One region of the Paraburkholderia sp. MM5384-R2 genome, then DNA from elsewhere that is predicted to be linked to it. Evidence: predicted binding sites of a transcription regulator. Region 1 holds the regulator's gene; each other region holds the start of a gene.
What was found. The regulator HrcA, encoded in region 1, represses chaperone genes, less so after heat shock. The targets are predictions, from matches to a motif close to TTAGCACTCNNNNNNNNNGAGTGCTAA.
Positions count from the first base shown of each region.

Region 2: a site for HrcA is predicted at 2,274-2,300, ahead of groES (co-chaperone GroES). Genes of this name have one in related genera too.
Region 3: a site for HrcA is predicted at 2,706-2,732, ahead of rpoH (RNA polymerase sigma factor RpoH). Genes of this name have one in related genera too.

Region 1 is NZ_JACHDI010000037.1:19,506-25,187, forward strand. It holds gene hemH (ferrochelatase) at 1-1,009, opposite strand, end outside; gene hrcA (heat-inducible transcriptional repressor HrcA) at 1,191-2,210, opposite strand; gene HDG37_RS34690 (NAD kinase) at 2,421-3,323, shown strand; gene recN (DNA repair protein RecN) at 3,390-5,057, shown strand; gene glnE (bifunctional [glutamate--ammonia ligase]-adenylyl-L-tyrosine phosphorylase/[glutamate--ammonia-ligase] adenylyltransferase) at 5,163-5,682, opposite strand, start outside.
Region 2 is NZ_JACHDI010000003.1:16,601-22,282, forward strand. It holds gene HDG37_RS06210 (hypothetical protein) at 1-303, opposite strand, end outside; gene HDG37_RS06215 (hypothetical protein) at 326-715, shown strand; gene HDG37_RS06220 (FkbM family methyltransferase) at 1,130-1,840, shown strand; gene groES (co-chaperone GroES) at 2,373-2,663, shown strand; gene groL (chaperonin GroEL) at 2,717-4,357, shown strand; gene cysC (adenylyl-sulfate kinase) at 4,563-5,201, opposite strand; gene HDG37_RS06240 (chondroitin 4-O-sulfotransferase) at 5,228-5,682, opposite strand, start outside.
Region 3 is NZ_JACHDI010000024.1:71,355-77,036, forward strand. It holds partial or broken gene HDG37_RS29895 (2-isopropylmalate synthase) at 270-1,256, shown strand; gene HDG37_RS29900 (nuclear transport factor 2 family protein) at 1,443-1,826, opposite strand; gene HDG37_RS29905 (acyloxyacyl hydrolase) at 1,868-2,440, opposite strand; gene rpoH (RNA polymerase sigma factor RpoH) at 2,794-3,729, shown strand; gene cydP (cytochrome oxidase putative small subunit CydP) at 4,147-4,407, shown strand; gene HDG37_RS29920 (cytochrome ubiquinol oxidase subunit I) at 4,397-5,682, shown strand, end outside.

The DNA of each region.
Region 1 (5,682 bases):
CAACGATTTCGCCAAGCGCGGCAACCCACGGCTGCGACGCGTTCAGACAGGCGATCCGGTGAAACTCCTTGCCACCCGCCTGCAGAAATTCGCCGCGCACTTCCATGCCGATTTCCTCGATCGTTTCGAGGCAGTCGGCGGTGAAACCCGGGCAAAACACGTCAGCACGCCGCACGCCTGCCGCGCCGAGCTCCTTCAACGTCGGCGCCGTGTAGGGCTGCAGCCATTCGGCCTTGCCGAAGCGCGACTGGAACGTGATGCGGCATTCGACCGACGTCAAATCGAGCGCCTGCATCAGCAGCGCGCCGGTCTGCTGGCATTGCTCGTGGTACGGGTCGCCGAGGTCGAGCGTGCGCTTGGGCACGCCGTGGAAACTGAGCACGAGCTTGTCGCCCGCCGCGAAATCGGGGCGGCCGTGCAGATGCCAGTAGTGGTGCACCTGTGCGGCGAGCGCCGCGATGTACGCCGGGTGATCGGCGTACTGGCGCACGGTGCGGACTTCCGGCTGGTTGCGCATGCGCTTGAGCGCGGAAAAGGCTTCGTCGAACGCGGTCGCAGTGGTCGACGCCGAATACTGCGGATACATCGGCATCAGCAACACGCGCTCGGCGCCCGCGAGCTTCAGCTGGTTCAGCATTGCCGGAATGCCGGGCGTGCCGTAGCGCATCGCGTAGTCGACCAGCACCGTGTAGTCGTTCAGTTGCAGCAGATGGCGCAGGCCCTCGACCTGCTTTTCGGTGTGGACGCGCAGCGGCGAGCCCTCGGGCATCCACACCGCCGCATACTTCTTCGCAGAACTGCGGCCGCGCAACGGCAGAATCAGCAGACGCAGAACGAGCTGCCACGGCAGCGCCGGAATTTCGACCACGCGAGGATCGGACAGGAACTGCGCGAGGTAGCGGCGCACCGCGCGCGGCGTCGGCGCGTCGGGCGTGCCGAGATTGATCAGCAACACGGCGACGCGATGCGACGTGGCGTTCTGTGAAGGCCGCTCGAGGTCGAAGCGCATAGGTAGCAGAAATCACCGCATTTTGCGGCGAGTCGATTCAATGGAGATTCATTATAGCGGCGCGGGTTCTGCCCGGCGCCGCCAGAGACCCCTGGCCATTCGGACGATTGGCAGACACCGCGCGTTCGCGCATCATGATCGCCACGGACTGCGATGACGACAGTTCCGCGGAGCCCGAGGACTACTGCTGGCTGAGCGTCATGGACAACAGCCGCGCGGTTATGTCCACGATCGGAATCACGCGGTTGTAGGCCATGCGGGTCGGTCCGATCACACCGAGCGTGCCGACGATCTTGCCGTTCACCTCGTACGGCGCGGTGACGACGCTCATTTCCTCGATCGGTACCAGATTCGATTCGCCGCCAATGAATATTTGCACGCCCGCCGCGTGACTCGACACGTCGAGCAACTGAAGGAGGCTGGTCTTCTGGTCGAACACATCGAACAGCTTGCGCAGGCGCGCCATGTCCGACGAAAGATCGGCGACTTCGAGCAGATTGCGCTCGCCCGAGATCAACACGGTCTCGCCGGTGTCGGATTCGTCGGTGCTGGCGGTGACGGCCGCATGCATCAGCGAGGTCATGTCGCCACGCAGCTCGTCGATTTCCCCGCGCAGGCGGCGGCGCACCTCGTCGAACGAGAGGCCCGCGAAGTGCGCGTTGATGTAATTGGAGGCTTCCACCAGCTGCGAAGGCGAAAAGTCGCGCTGGGTGGCGAGGATGCGGTTTTGCACGTCGCCTTCGGGCGTCACGATGATCAGCAGAATGCGCTGGTCGGACAGGCGCATGAATTCGATCTGCTTGAACACGTGGCTGCGACGCGGCGTGAGCACGACGCCGGCGAACTGCGACAGATTTGACAGCACGCTCGCCGCCGCGGCGACGATCTTCTGCGGCTCGCCCACCTGCAGCGTGGTCTTGACGGTGCGCGTCACCGCCTCCTCGTCGGCGGCGGATTCGACGGTCAGCATCGTGTCGACGAACAGGCGGTAGCCGCGTGGCGTCGGAATGCGCCCTGCCGACGTATGCGGACTGATCACGAGCCCCAGATCCTCGAGGTCCGACATCACGTTGCGGATCGTGGCCGGACTCAGTTCGAGGCCCGAATAACGTGACAGCGTGCGCGAGCCGACCGGCTGACCTTCGGCGATGTAGCGCTCAATCAGCGTTTTGAGGAGGGTTTGTGCGCGAGGATCTAGCATGACGAAAAATTTTAGCTCAATGGCATCGCAGCCGTGAGCGCCCGCGGCGCCCGCTCCCGGCGAATGCATCGCCGTCGGCGGGCTCGCATGTCATCGGGTCTTCACCATTCTAACGATAATCGCGACATACGCAGACGCCCTGCGTGCGCCGCCCCACAACCGGGTCGGTCTGCGGTTCTTTTCAGGCCCTACCTATGGTGTAATGCCGGCATGCAAGTGACCAGCCAGTTCAAGACCGTCGCGCTCGTCGGGCGCAGCAATACGCCAGGCATCGGCGAGCCGCTGACCGCGCTCGCCGCCTGCATCGCGAAGCTCGGCCTGGAAGTCGTGTTCGAAGCAGACACCGCCGCCGAAATCGGCGTGACCGACTATCCGGCGCTGCGTCTCGCCGAGATCGGCGCGCGCGCCGACGTCGCCGTGGTGCTCGGCGGCGACGGCACGATGCTCGGCATCGGCCGCCAGCTCGCGCCGTATCGCACGCCCTTGATCGGCATCAACCACGGGCGGCTCGGCTTCATCACGGACATTCCGATCTCCGACATGCGCGAGATCGTGCCGCAGATGCTGTCCGGCAATTTCGAGCGCGAGGAGCGCGTGCTGCTCGAAGCGCGCATCGTGCGCGACGGCACGCCGATCTACCACGCGCTCGCGTTCAACGACGTGGTGGTCAACCGCAGCGGCTTCTCGGGCATGGCGGAGTTGCGCGTGTCGGTCGACGGCCGCTTCATGTACAACCAGCGCTCGGACGGCCTGATCGTCGCGACGCCGACCGGCTCGACCGCGTACGCGCTGTCCTCGCAGGGGCCGATCCTGCATCCGCAACTACAGGGCATCGTGCTCGTACCGATCGCGCCGCACGCGCTGTCGAACCGGCCGATCGTGCTGCCGGACGAATCGAAGGTCAGCATCCAGATCGTTTCCGGGCGCGAGGTGAACGTCAATTTCGACATGCAGTCGTTCACGTCGCTGGAGCTCGGTGACACGATCGAGGTGCGCCGTTCGCGTCACACGGTGCCGATGCTGCATCCGGTCGGCTACAGCTACTATGCGACGCTACGCAAGAAGCTGCACTGGCACGAGTACCCGTCGCACGAAGAAGACCCGAGGCCGTAAGCGGCACTTTGATTTCGCACGCCGCCGCGGCCGCCACCCGAATCCCAAGCTCACCCGACCACCTCCATGCTTCGCCACCTCTCGATACGCGACTTCGTCATCGTCGCCGCGCTCGACCTCGAATTCGACAGCGGCTTTACCGTTTTCTCGGGCGAAACCGGCGCCGGCAAATCGATCCTGATCGACGCGCTCGCGCTGGCACTAGGCGCGCGCGCCGAGGCGAGCGTCGTGCGCACCGGCGAGAGCCGCGCCGACATCACCGCGGAGTTCGAGACGCACGCACAGGTCGATCAATGGCTCGACACGCAGGCGCTCGGCGCGGCCGACGACGGCCAGCACGGCGGCACCGTGATGCTGCGGCGGGTGGTCGACGCGAACGGCCGCTCGCGCGCGTTCATCAACGGTACGGCGGCCACGCTCGCGCAGCTGCGCGAGGTCGGCGAGATGCTCGTCGATATTCACGGCCAGCACGCGCACCAGTTGCTGATGCGCCCGGACGCGCAGCGCGAGCTGTTCGACACGCACGCGGGCCTGTCCGACCTGGCCGCCGCCGTCATGCACGCGTGGCGCACGTGGCGCGACAAGGCGCAGGTCGTCGAGCACGCGCAAACGCGCGATCGCGAGCTGCAACTCGAACGCGAGCGACTCGCGTGGCAACTCACCGAACTCGACAAGCTCGCGCCACAGCCGGGCGAATGGGAAGAAGTCAACACCGAGCATCGGCGGCTGTCGCATTCCGCGAATCTGATCGACGGCGTGCAGGGAGCGCTCGGCGCGCTGTCCGAATCGGACGACGCGATGATCACGCATCTCGGCTCGATCGTGTCGAAGGTGCGCGACCTCGCGGAGATCGACCCCGCGCTGAACGACGTGCTCGCCGCGCTCGAACCGGCCGAAATCCAGTTGCAGGAAGCCGCGTATTCGCTGAGCCACTACGCGCAGAAGCTCGAGCTCGATCCGGAGCGGCTCGCGCAGGTCGAAAAGCGCCTCGACGCGCTGCACTCGGCCGCGCGCAAGTTCCGCCTGCGGCCTGAGACGCTGCCGGAAGAACACGCAGAGCGGCGCAAGCAATTGGCCGCGCTCGACGCCGCCGCCGACCTCGACGGCCTGCGCGCCGCCGAGGCGCAAGCGAAGGAAGTGTTCGTCGCCGAGGCGAAAAAGCTGTCGAAGGCACGCGCGAAAGCGGGCAAGGCGCTCGGTGAGGCGGTCACGACCGGCATGCAGGAACTGTCGATGAAAGGCGGCAGCTTCGAGGTCGCGCTGGTGCCGCTGCCCGAAGGCGGCGCGCACGGGCTCGAGCAGATCGAGTTCCGCGTCGCCGGTCATGCCGGCGTGCCGCTGCGGCCGCTCGCGAAGGTTGCGTCAGGCGGCGAACTCGCGCGTATCAGTCTCGCGCTCGCAGTGATCGCGAGCGCGGCCAGCCCGACACCGACCCTGATCTTCGACGAAGTGGATACGGGCATCGGCGGCGGCGTGGCCGAAGTGGTCGGACGGCTATTGCATCAGCTCGGCGAGGCGCGCCAGGTGCTGTGCGTGACCCATCTGCCGCAGGTCGCCGCGCGCGGCGATCATCATTTCCAGGTCGCAAAGATGAGCAACGGCACCGGCGGCACGCTCAGCAGCGTGAGCTCGCTCGACAAGGCGAGCCGCATCGAGGAAGTCGCGCGAATGCTCGGCGGCCTCGAAATCACGGCGACCACGCGCAAGCACGCGAAGGAAATGCTGGCCGCCTGAAATTGCGCCGCGCATAGGCGGCCGCACAAGGCTGAGTCGGCCTGGCCGGGACGTCACACCGATCCCGGCCGCGCATGATGCGCTACGCGAAGTGCGTGAGCGCCCTTACCCAAACACCCTCTTCCACAACGCCAGCACCGCCTCGCGCTCGGCCGCGACCAGCGCCGGATCGACCCGCGCCTTCTCCATCCCATCGAGCCGCAGCGTGTGCTGCAGCTTGCGATAGCGCCGATAGGCGGCGCCGACCGTCTCCGCTTCCGCTTCGCTCATCAGCCCGAAACGCGACACCTCACGCAGCAGCGCGATATTGCCGGTATTGCGGATCAGCTCGGGATCGCGCGCCGCATGCAGCAGCACCCAGTACTGCACGGTGAACTCGATATCGACCATGCCGCCGCGGTCGTGCTTCAGGTCGAACAGCGCCGGCGTATGGTTCGGGTGTCCCGCCTCGACACGCGCGCGCATCTCGACGATCTCTTTCGCGAGCGGCGCCGCTTCGCGCGGCGTCGTCAGCACCTGTTCGCGGATCGCCTCGAACTTCGCGCCGATCTCCGGATCGCCCGCGCAGTAGCGCGCACGCGTCAGCGCCTGATGCTCCCACACCCACGCGGTATTCGCCGCGTCG
Region 2 (5,682 bases), on a different contig from region 1:
GCCTTTTTGTGTTTGATTTCGTGTCGTGCTTTCGTTCTGTGCTCGTTGCGCGTCGTGTTCGAGCTCGTTCTCATGCCTGGCGCTCGTGCTTCTGTCGCGGCCTGCCAATAGGCCGTGGCGTTGCGGTGCTTGCGCCACGCGGCTCCCCGGAACGGGCACGTCGCGAATGCCGCTTTGACGAGCGTAGCACCGCGGTTTGGCCACGCGATGCATCGGATAGCGCGCGAAAACGCCATCGTGCAGTGCAATCAGGACACAATCGGCGAGGCGGCGTTGAAGATCGGGACAATCCCTGGTCGCCACGAAGGATCGTCAGGAGTCGAAGATGAAGAACCTATCGTATCGCTATCGGCCGCTTTGCGCAGCGTTCTGTCTGTCGGTGCTGTCGCTCGCCGCGCCGCTCGCCAGCGGCGCGAGCGACGCCAACATGAGCGCGGAGACGGCGGGTGAGCGCGCAAGCTTCGCGCAGGCGTTTTGCGACGTGTCGCCCGAGCGGATCGACGCCTATAAGGAGCGGCTCCGAAAGGTCCTGACCGGTGCGACCGATTTCGATCAGCACTGGGACACGGGCTGGCACCGCGCCGACATCACCAATAGCCAGATGAACGCACTGCGCGAGCGAGATCCGAAGGAATTCGCGGCGCGCATCAAGGTCAATTGCGAACGGCTCAAGTGGATGGCGGGTAATGCGTTGCACCGGCCTGCGCAGAATTGAAGTGAAACGAGCGCGCTGTCGGGCGACCGAATCTGGCGGATCGTGGCCTGATGCAGAAGGCTTCGCCGGGCTGAATCTCGCGCGGCTGTAGTCGACGACACGCGAACCGGCTGGAACCGGAAGCTTTTTGCATACTCGACGGTTTCGGCCAAAAATACACATTATTATGACTTTCGCTTAATGTTCAGCTAACCGTCGAGTAGTCTGCAGATGTAACGCTCAACGACTTTTCGAGCATGTAACTAATTCGCGAATATCGTTTTGTCCGTACTGCGGCACATTTGCGGCGGTAATGAGGGCTGCTATAGGTGAATATTAGCTAACGTAATGCCGGACCGACCTTCTGCTCGGCAAGCTTTCAGATCAAACGCTGTTTGACCTTTTGCCGTTATCGTTTCGAAGTGAGGAGCGATTATGTTGAACCCGAAGACGTTCGGACACTTCCTTTGGCTCGTCCGCAAGACGTGGATAACACGCGGGCCGCGTTTGTACTACTCGCAGTTTGGAGAGGATGCGGTGTTGCGCGAGATAATCAGTCCCCGGTGCAATAAGGGTGTTTATGTCGACGTTGGTGCATACCACCCTGTCAAGTTCTCGAACACACATGCGCTTTACAAGCGTGGTTGGCGCGGCATCAACATAGACATGGATCCGGTGAAAATTGAAACGTTTTCTCTTGCGCGGTCTGGTGATGTCAATGTATGTGCAGCCGTCTCGAACGAGAAACAGCTCAAGGAAGTCTATAATTTTTCGAATTATGGGTTGACTTCGACCATAGATCCCATAGTGGCTGCGGCCGAAGTCCAGAAGCCTATCTCCGTCCGGACCGTTGAAACCACCACATTGAACGACGTTCTCGAGCACACCCCGTACGCCGGTCAGGAAATCGATCTGCTTTCCATCGACGTGGAAGGTCACGATTACGAAGTCTTGCGATCGATTGATATCAGCAGGTATAAACCAAAGATCATTATTGTGGAGTCTACGCTGACTTCGATAAGGGACGTCATAGATTCCGCCATATTTCGCTATCTGGAGGAGCGCAATTACCGACTGGTCAGTTGGACATATTTGTCGCTGATCTTCAGAGTGGAAAAATCTCAAATCTTTCGCACTCAGTTATAGCGCTACGGTTCTGCACGTATCGTCGTTGCAACTGCTATCAATTTCACAATCCCACTATCAACGGCCGCTGCAACGGTCCAAGATATACTTGGACCGACTGGTGCCTTAGCCGTGAAGCACATTCATGAGCCCCCTCGACTTGCCTGAAGGCTGACTATCTAACGGCCCGCGCTTATGGGGGATTTCCCTGAGTTTGACGTTTCGAGCGGGCGCTCCGCTCCCAGGTCGCTGCGTCGTCATGGCTCGCCTCCTCCTTCACCAAGGGCCGAATCTCAACGCAACGCGTCGGTAAATTATTGTTTTCTTAGAGAAAATGCCGAACGGCAGACGTTCCGCACGGGGCGGGGTTCAAGCCCGAGCGAATCACGTTTCAGGGTGAGTGAACTTCGACCGCGTTCCCCCTTCTTGAATTTGTCACTGCCCGTCCATATAATTAGCACTCGCTGCACGAGAGTGCTAACAACATCTCCGGTTGGCTCCGCCAGCCGGGTTTTTCTCAGCGTTCTTCAGTCTCAATCAGAGAGGAGTATGTATGAACCTTCGTCCTTTGCATGATCGCGTGATCGTCAAACGTCTGGATCAGGAAACCAAGACCGCGTCGGGCATCGTGATCCCCGAAGCCGCAGCGGAAAAGCCGGATCAAGGTGAAATCCTCGCAGTCGGCCCGGGCAAGCGCGACGACAAGGGCGCAGCCATTGCGCTCGACGTGAAGGTCGGCGACCGCGTCCTGTTCGGCAAGTACGCAGGCCAGACCGTCAAGGTCGACGGCAACGAACTGCTCGTGATGCGCGAAGAAGACATCATGGCCGTGGTGCAGAAGTAAGCGCAAGGTCGCTACTTCCCCGGTTATATCCAAAGTATTCAAGGAGTTAGAAGATGGCAGCTAAAGACGTCGTATTCGGTGATTCCGCCCGTGCCAAGATGGTCGAAGGCGTGAATATTCTCGCCAACGCCGTGAAGGTCACGCTGGGTCCGAAGGGCCGCAACGTGGTTCTCGAGCGCAGCTTCGGCGGCCCGACGGTCACCAAGGACGGTGTGTCGGTCGCGAAAGAGATCGAACTGAAAGACAAGCTCCAGAACATGGGCGCGCAAATGGTCAAGGAAGTCGCTTCCAAGACCAGCGACAACGCAGGCGACGGCACGACGACCGCTACGGTTCTCGCGCAATCGATCGTCCGCGAAGGCATGAAGTACGTCGCATCGGGCATGAACCCGATGGACCTGAAGCGCGGTATCGACAAGGCTGTTGCAGCTGCAATCGAAGAACTGCGCAAGATCAGCAAGCCGTGCACGACCAACAAGGAAATCGCCCAGGTTGGCGCGATCTCGGCGAACAGCGATTCGTCGATCGGCGAGCGCATCGCTGAAGCAATGGACAAGGTCGGCAAGGAAGGCGTGATCACCGTCGAAGACGGCAAGTCGCTGCAAGACGAGCTGGACGTCGTCGAAGGTATGCAATTCGACCGCGGCTACCTGTCGCCGTATTTCATCAACAACCCGGACAAGCAAGTCGCCGTGCTCGAGAACCCGTTCGTGCTGCTGCACGACAAGAAGGTGTCGAACATCCGTGACCTGCTGCCGGTGCTCGAGCAAGTCGCGAAGGCTGGCCGTCCGCTGCTGATCATCGCTGAAGACGTCGAAGGCGAAGCGCTCGCAACGCTGGTCGTCAACAACATCCGCGGCATCCTGAAGACTGTTGCCGTCAAGGCTCCGGGCTTCGGCGATCGTCGTAAGGCGATGCTGGAAGACATCGCGATCCTGACCGGCGGTCAGGTCATCGCTGAAGAAACCGGCCTCACGCTCGAGAAGGCAACGCTGGCTGAACTGGGCCAGGCGAAGCGCATCGAAGTGGGCAAGGAAAACACCACGATCATCGACGGCGCTGGCGAAGCAGCGAACATCGAAGCTCGCGTCAAGCAAGTGCGCACGCAGATCGAAGAAGCGACCTCGGACTACGACCGTGAAAAGCTGCAAGAACGCGTCGCCAAGCTGGCAGGCGGTGTTGCGGTGATCAAGGTCGGTGCTGCGACCGAAGTCGAAATGAAGGAAAAGAAGGCACGTGTCGAAGACGCACTGCACGCAACGCGCGCGGCTGTGGAAGAAGGCATCGTGGCGGGTGGCGGCGTCGCGCTGATCCGTGCACGTACGGCAATCGCTGGCCTGAAGGGCGCTAACGCCGATCAGGACGCAGGTATCAAGATCGTTCTGCGCGCCATGGAAGAGCCGCTGCGCCAGATCGTCGCCAACGGTGGCGAAGAAGCGAGTGTCGTCGTGGCAGCGGTTGCTGCCGGCAAGGGCAACTACGGCTACAACGCAGCGACCGGCGAGTACGTCGACCTGGTCGACGCAGGTGTCGTGGACCCGACGAAGGTGACGCGCACGGCGCTGCAAAACGCAGCTTCGGTTGCTGGCCTGCTGCTGACGACCGACGCAGCTGTCTGCGAACTGCCGAAGGAAGATGCTCCGATGCCTGGCGGCATGCCCGGCGGCATGGGCGGCATGGGCATGGACATGTAATTCCGCTCGGGCCTCGTGGTCCGGCCGCGTGGTTGAACTGCCGCGCGTCTGGATCACGGCCGAGGCCCGGCTGGAAGTCCATGTGGGGAGTGCGCCGCGAGGCGTTTCCCCAAACGAAAAAACCCGCTTATGCGGGTTTTTTTTCGTTTGGGGCCGGCGTTGATGTGCTTGCTGGCGAGCGCTTCCGGACGACCTTTTGTCCGGATCAGGCGCCCGCGGCGTGAGCCGTGCGATGAGAGGACCTTCCGAGGCACTTTTCGCGCAGGTAGTGGAAGATCTGCGCGACGCTTTGCGCGGGGCTCAGCGTTCCCGTGTCGACGTGCAGGTCGGGATCGATCGGCGCTTCATAGGGCGCTGATACGCCGGTGAACGAGCTGATCTCGCCAGACCTCGCTTTCGCGTAAAGACCTTTGGGATCGCGGCTCGCGCAGGTGGCGAGCGAGGCGGACACATAGGTTTCGACGAACTTGTCGGCTCCGATGATCGCGCGCGCCATTGCCCGATCTTCGCGTAGCGGCGAAATCAGTGCGGAAATCACGATCAGACCCGCGTCGTTCATCAATTGGGCGACGTGCGCGACCCGGCGGATGTTTTCGCGCCGGTCGTCGGGCTCGAATCCAAGGTCGCTCGCCAGACCGTGGCGGATGTTGTCGCCGTCGAGCACATAGCAGGCGTGACCGAGCGCGATCAGCTGCTCCTCGAGTGCGAACGCGAGCGTCGATTTGCCGGCGCCGGACAGGCCGGTCAGCCAGATCGTGGCGGGCATCTGATCGAACATGCGTATGCGGTCCTGCACCGCGATTTTGCCGTGAAAGCATTGCACGAACTGGGGCGGCTCTTTCATGGATAGGTTCTCTTGGCTTTTCTGGCTCATTCGCAGTGCCAGCCTTGCCGCCACGTGCCGGCGTTGTGCAGGCTTTCGGTGGAATCGGCAATGGTAACGCGAAAGCCTTCCGGAATATCGTTAGGCAGTGGAATCGAAAATCCGCTGTATGCGCTCGGATAGCCGGCGCTCGCCACATCGGGCCGCGGCTCGCCGCTGCAGCCGGTCGCGACGATCTGCGTGCCGACCCGCACCTCGAGCGGTACCTGCCGCTGCGGCTCGCTCAGGTTGACGGCCCAGCCGCACACTACGCCGTCGCGCACCGTGTCGACAAAACCGTCGAACAGGTCGACCGGCGGACGCTGCCGGCTTCGCGCGAACTCCAGATAGGTGTCGATCGGCGCGAGATCGAAGCGGCGGATCACCTCATGCACGCGCGACAGGAATGAGCCGTCGAAGCCGAAAACGGTCGAACTATAGACGTGCGGATTGTCGAGCTGAT
Region 3 (5,682 bases), on a different contig from region 1:
ATCGCTACGCCTGGCGTAAGTCTCGCGTAGCGCCGCGCGCTGGCAGCTCCGGTTGCCGTCGGCGGTCCTCCCCGCAGTTTCGCTTCACCCCCGTCGTAGTTCTCCACAACCTGTCGTCGTTTGCATTCGTCCGTTTACCGCGCGGACGATGCGAGAGGATCACATGTACGTTGCATGGGCAGCATCCGCAGCGTGCATGCGTGAACAGTCGGCCAACCGCTCGACGTCCCTACCCTCCGCCGACGACACCACGAATGAGGCACCTCACCATGTTGCGCAATCCCGCTGAAAAGTACCGCCCCTTTCCCGCCGTCCGGCTGACCGGCCGCAAATGGCCGAGTCGCACGGTCGACGCCGCACCCGTCTGGATGAGCACGGACCTGCGCGACGGCAATCAGGCGCTGATCGAACCGATGAACGCTGCGCAGAAGCTCGAGTACTTCGAGATGCTGGTCGCGATCGGTTTCAAGGAAATCGAAGTGGGCTTTCCGTCGGCGTCGCAGACCGATTTCGACTTCGTGCGCAAGCTGATCGACGAGCGACGCATTCCCGACGACGTCACGATCGAAGTCTTCGTGCCGTCGCGCGCGGAGCTGATCGCACGCACGTTCGACGCGCTCGAAGGCGCGCCGCGCGCGATCGTGCATCTGTACAACGCGATCTGCCCGTCGTTCCGGCGCATCGTGTTCCAGCAGTCGAAGGATGAGATCAAGGCGCTCGCCGTCGAAGGCACGGGCCTCATCAAGCAACACGCGCAGGCGCGGCCGGGCACGCGCTGGACCTTCCAGTACTCGCCCGAGACCTTCAACACGACCGAGCTGCCGTTCGCGCGCGAGGTGTGCGACGCGCTCGCGCAAACGTGGCGGCCTACGCGCGATCACAAGATGATCGTCAACCTGCCGGCAAGCGTCGAAGCGGCCACGCCGAACGTGTTCGCCGACCAGATCGAATGGATGCATCGCAACCTCGGTTACCGCGACAGCATCGTGCTGTCGGTGCATCCGCACAACGATCGCGGCACCGCCGTGGCCGCGGCGCAGCTCGCGCTGCTGGCGGGCGCGGATCGCATCGAAGGCTGTCTGTTCGGCAATGGCGAGCGCACCGGCAACGTCGATCTCGTCACAGTCGCGATGAATCTCGACGCGATGGGTATCGACAGCGGTCTGGATTTCTCGGATCTCGCGACGATCAGGCGCGTGGCGGAACGCTGCACGCGGCTTCCGGTTGCGGCGCGGCATCCGTATGCGGGACAGGTAGCGATGCGCGGCGCGCGACGCGGATGCCGATGTAGACGAGCACGGCGCAAACAGCCGCGACAAAGCTGGCGAATGCGCGACCGCGTGAATTCGCGTTGGGCCTCGAGCCTGCTGCAGCGGAGTGCACACCCGCATTCCGCTGCCGCTGGAGACGCGCTCACGAGGCGCGCCCGCCCGATGAGAATCTCACTCGAGCGCGCAGCGGGTCGCCTGCCACGCGATCAGTCGCCACTGCCCGTCTTCGTGTGTGTGAATCGCGGTATAGGCAATCGGAAACAGGAGCGCGCCGTTGTTCGCCTCCATCTCGATCAGCGCGCGGCCCGTGACGACGTAGGTCTCGCGCCCGGCCGGCAAGACATCCTGCGACTGCACCTCGATTTGCCGATAACGACGGCGCCCCGCGGTGATCCCGTCGATGAACTGCCGCTTCGTCTCGCGCTTGCCATTCGTATGGACGTAGCTCACGTTGTCCGCGAGCAGCGTGTCGAGCGACTGCCCATCGCCATCGACCATCGCGCGAAAACGCTCTCGCTCGAGCCCGCGAATCGCTTCGATCATCTTTGCCGCCATTGCAGAGCCCCTCGAACACCGCGAGCCGCAGGCGGCCACGGTCAGAAGTGATATTGCAAATATAGCTGGCTGAAATTTATACCAGGATTCGGCTCTTTGATACCGCCATTGGAGACATGCTGGAAGCGGTAGCCGGCGACATAGTGCTCACGAGCGCCGAACTGCAACCCGACGCCCGCCATCTCGGCGAACTGGAACGCGGTGCCCAACGTGAAGTCGGAAGAAATGCGCGGGCTGGTCAGCAGCCGGACGCCGGCACCCACCTCGATGAATGGCCGCACCGAACCCGACGACCTGATGAAGCGGATCACCGGCGTCACGCCGATCTCGCCGATGTTGTCGTGAACGTTTCCTTCATTGGTGTGCCACCACGCGACATGCGCCTCGCCGAGCAGCGCGAAATGCCAGTCGCCGATCTGCCACCAGGTCGGGTTTGGATCCCAGACCACGCCGAGATCGAGCGTCCTGACGTGATGGTCGCCGACGCCGCCGGCCACCTGCACGCCGAACTGCCCGGCTTGGGACGCGCCCGCCGCACCCAACAGCAGAACGAGCAGAACGGCAAACGTGCTTTTTAGAGTAAGCCCACGCACCACAAGATTCTGCCTGTTCATCCGCCCCCATACTGCCGGGTATTAAGCGAGCGCCCCCTTTATTCCAAGCACGAATTCAAGAGCAAGTATTTTCCAGATAATGCCCCATGAACAGCAATTATTCTCTTAAAACGGGACGATATCAGTCAAACATGAGCCTGCAAGCGCTCCGGGCGGTACTTTGTACAGGTCCAACGCGCAAGGCAAATAGAGCGTATGATGGCTATCAGAAGTCAAAACTCAATAGGGTTTTCGGGAACCCGGATGCCCCTGCGACCTCTAAGTATTAGCACTCGGCAGATCTGAGTGCTAACATCCGTCGCTGGAGTCGTTTACTGAGTACGCAATTGTCTGATTCCAAAGGAGCTTCAAACGTGAGCCATGCAATGACCCTTCCGAGTACTTTGAGCCCGTCGTCGGCTAAGGCCGCTCCGGCAGGTGCACTGGCGCTCTCGCATTCCTCGCTGCTGTCCGGTCACCTGGGCAACATCGACGCCTACATCCAGGCGGTCAACCGGATTCCGATGCTGACCCCGGCGGAGGAACGCCAGTTCGCCACCGCATTGCGCGAACACGACAATCTGGAGGCTGCGCGCCGCCTGGTGCTGTCGCACCTGCGACTCGTCGTGTCCATCGCGCGTAACTACCTCGGTTACGGGTTGCCGCACGCCGACCTGATCCAGGAAGGCAACATCGGCCTGATGAAAGCGGTCAAGCGCTTCGATCCCGAGCAAAACGTGCGCCTCGTGTCGTACGCGATGCACTGGATCAAGGCCGAGATCCACGAGTACATCCTGCGCAACTGGCGCATGGTGAAGGTCGCCACCACCAAGGCGCAGCGTAAGCTGTTCTTCAACCTGCGCAGCCACAAGCAGGGGCTTGGCGCGTTCACGCCGGACGAGATCGACGGTCTCGCGAAGGAGCTGAACGTGAAGCGCGAAGAGGTCGCGGAGATGGAGACGCGTCTGTCAGGCGGCGATATCGCGCTGGAAGGTCAGGTCGAAGACGGCGAGGAGTCGTACGCGCCAATCGCCTATCTGGCCGACTCGCATAGTGAGCCGACTGCCGTGCTGGCTTCGCGTCAGCGCGACCGGCTGCAAAGCGACGGCATCGCAAGCGCGCTCGACGCGCTCGATCCGCGCAGCCGCCGCATCATCGAAGCGCGCTGGCTGAAGGTGGCCGACGACGGCTCGGGCGGCTCCACGTTGCACGAACTGGCCGACGAGTTCGGTGTGTCGGCCGAACGTATCCGCCAGATCGAAGCCAGCGCGATGAAGAAGATGCGCGGCGCGCTGACCGAATACGCATAAAGCGTCGAAGCCATGCGCGCGTCAATTGTGTCCCGCCCATGACATAGGTAAAAACGACAGGCGTTATTCGGTCGCGCCATTTAGCGACCATCGCGCTCAAGCCCCGCCCTCGCAAGACGGCGGGGCTTTTTCATTCTTTTCGCCCTTTCTTGCGCCCCCGCGGCCGCGCATTCGCGTCGGCCTACCCGCAAGCCGGCCTGTCGAGGCCGGTAAGCGTTTCTTGACGTATCGCAAGTCCGGTAGCAATACTGCACAGACGCGGCAAGTTTCGCGACGTGTTGCCGCATGGCTGAACCTGAGCGCGCGAGGTTCACCTCCTACAATCGGCATGCATTCGCCAGACTGCCAGACTGCCTGACGGCCAGGGCGGTCTGGATCCAGCCGGACTCACCGGCATGAAGTCGTCCTCGACCGATCATGACCATAGCCCTGAATCGCAGCAGCACTGTCCGGTCGCGCTTGCGCGGCCGGTTCACCAGGTGGGTGCGCGGTCCAACGCTGGCGCGCGATATCGCCATCATCCTCGCCATCAAGTTCGTCCTACTGATGGCGCTCAAGTACACATTCTTCAATCATCCACAGGCGCAGCACATGATGCTGCCGCCTGAGCAGGTCGCGCAGGCGCTGCTGTCGGTGCCCGCCCCGCATCCGTCTCGAGGTGATCAACATGCCCGTTAGCGAAGTCGTAGAACTGTCGCGGTTCCAGTTCGCCATCACGGCGCTTTATCACTTTCTGTTCGTGCCGCTCACGCTCGGTCTCGCCTGGCTGCTCGTCATCATGGAATCGGTCTACGTGATGACCGGCAAGCAGATCTACAAGGACATGACGCAGTTCTGGGGCAAGCTGTTTGGCATCAACTTTGCAATGGGCGTCGCGACCGGCCTCACGCTCGAGTTTCAGTTCGGCACCAACTGGGCTTATTACTCGCATTACGTCGGCGACATTTTCGGCGTGCCGCTCGCCGTCGAAGGGCTGATGGCGTTCTTCCTCGAATCGACGTTCGTCGGACTGTTCTTTTTCGGCTGGAACAGATTGTCAAAAATCCAGCATCTGATCGTCACGTTCTGTGTCGCGCTCGGTTCGAACCTGTCGGCGCTGTGGATTCTGATTGCCAACGGCTGGATGAACAATCCGGTCGGCGCGAAGTTCAACTATCAGACGATGCGCATGGAGCTCGACAGCATCAGCGCGGTGATCTTCAACCCGGTTGCACAGGTCAAGTTCGTGCACACGGTATCAGCTGGATACGTGACCGCGGCGATGTTCGTACTCGGCGTGTCGTCGTGGTATCTGTTGAAGCGCCGCGACACCGAGTTCGCACTGCGCTCGTTCGCGATCGCCGCCGGCTTCGGCCTCGCGTCGGCGCTGTGCGTGATCGTGCTGGGCGACGAATCCGGCTATCGCACCGGTGAAGTCCAGCAGATCAAGCTCGCGGCTATCGAATCCGAATGGGACACGGCGCCCGCGCCGGCACCGTTCACGATATTTGGCATCCCCAATCAGAAAGAGCAACGCACCGACTATGCGATCCGTGTGCCGTACGCGCTCGGCATTATCGCGACCCGCTCGCTCGACGAACCCGTGGTCGGCCTGCGCGACCTGATCGCCCAAAACGAAGGTCGCATCAAGGACGGCATGCTCGCCTATTCGGCGTTGCAGCGGTTAAAGGGCGGCGACTCCAGCGACGAGGCGCATGCGGAGTTCGACAAGTACAAGGACGATCTCGGCTACGCCCTGCTGCTCAAGCGGTTCACGCCGAACGTCATCGACGCGACGCCAGACCAGATCGCCGCGGCGGCACGAAGCACGGTTCCGCCGGTGTTGACACTGTTCTTCTCGTTCCGCACGATGGTCGGCCTTGGCCTGCTGTTCCTCGCCACCTTCGTGCTCGCCTTCTGGTTCTGCGCGCAGCGCACGTTGCTGCTCGAAAGGCGCCGCTGGTTTCTGCGCTG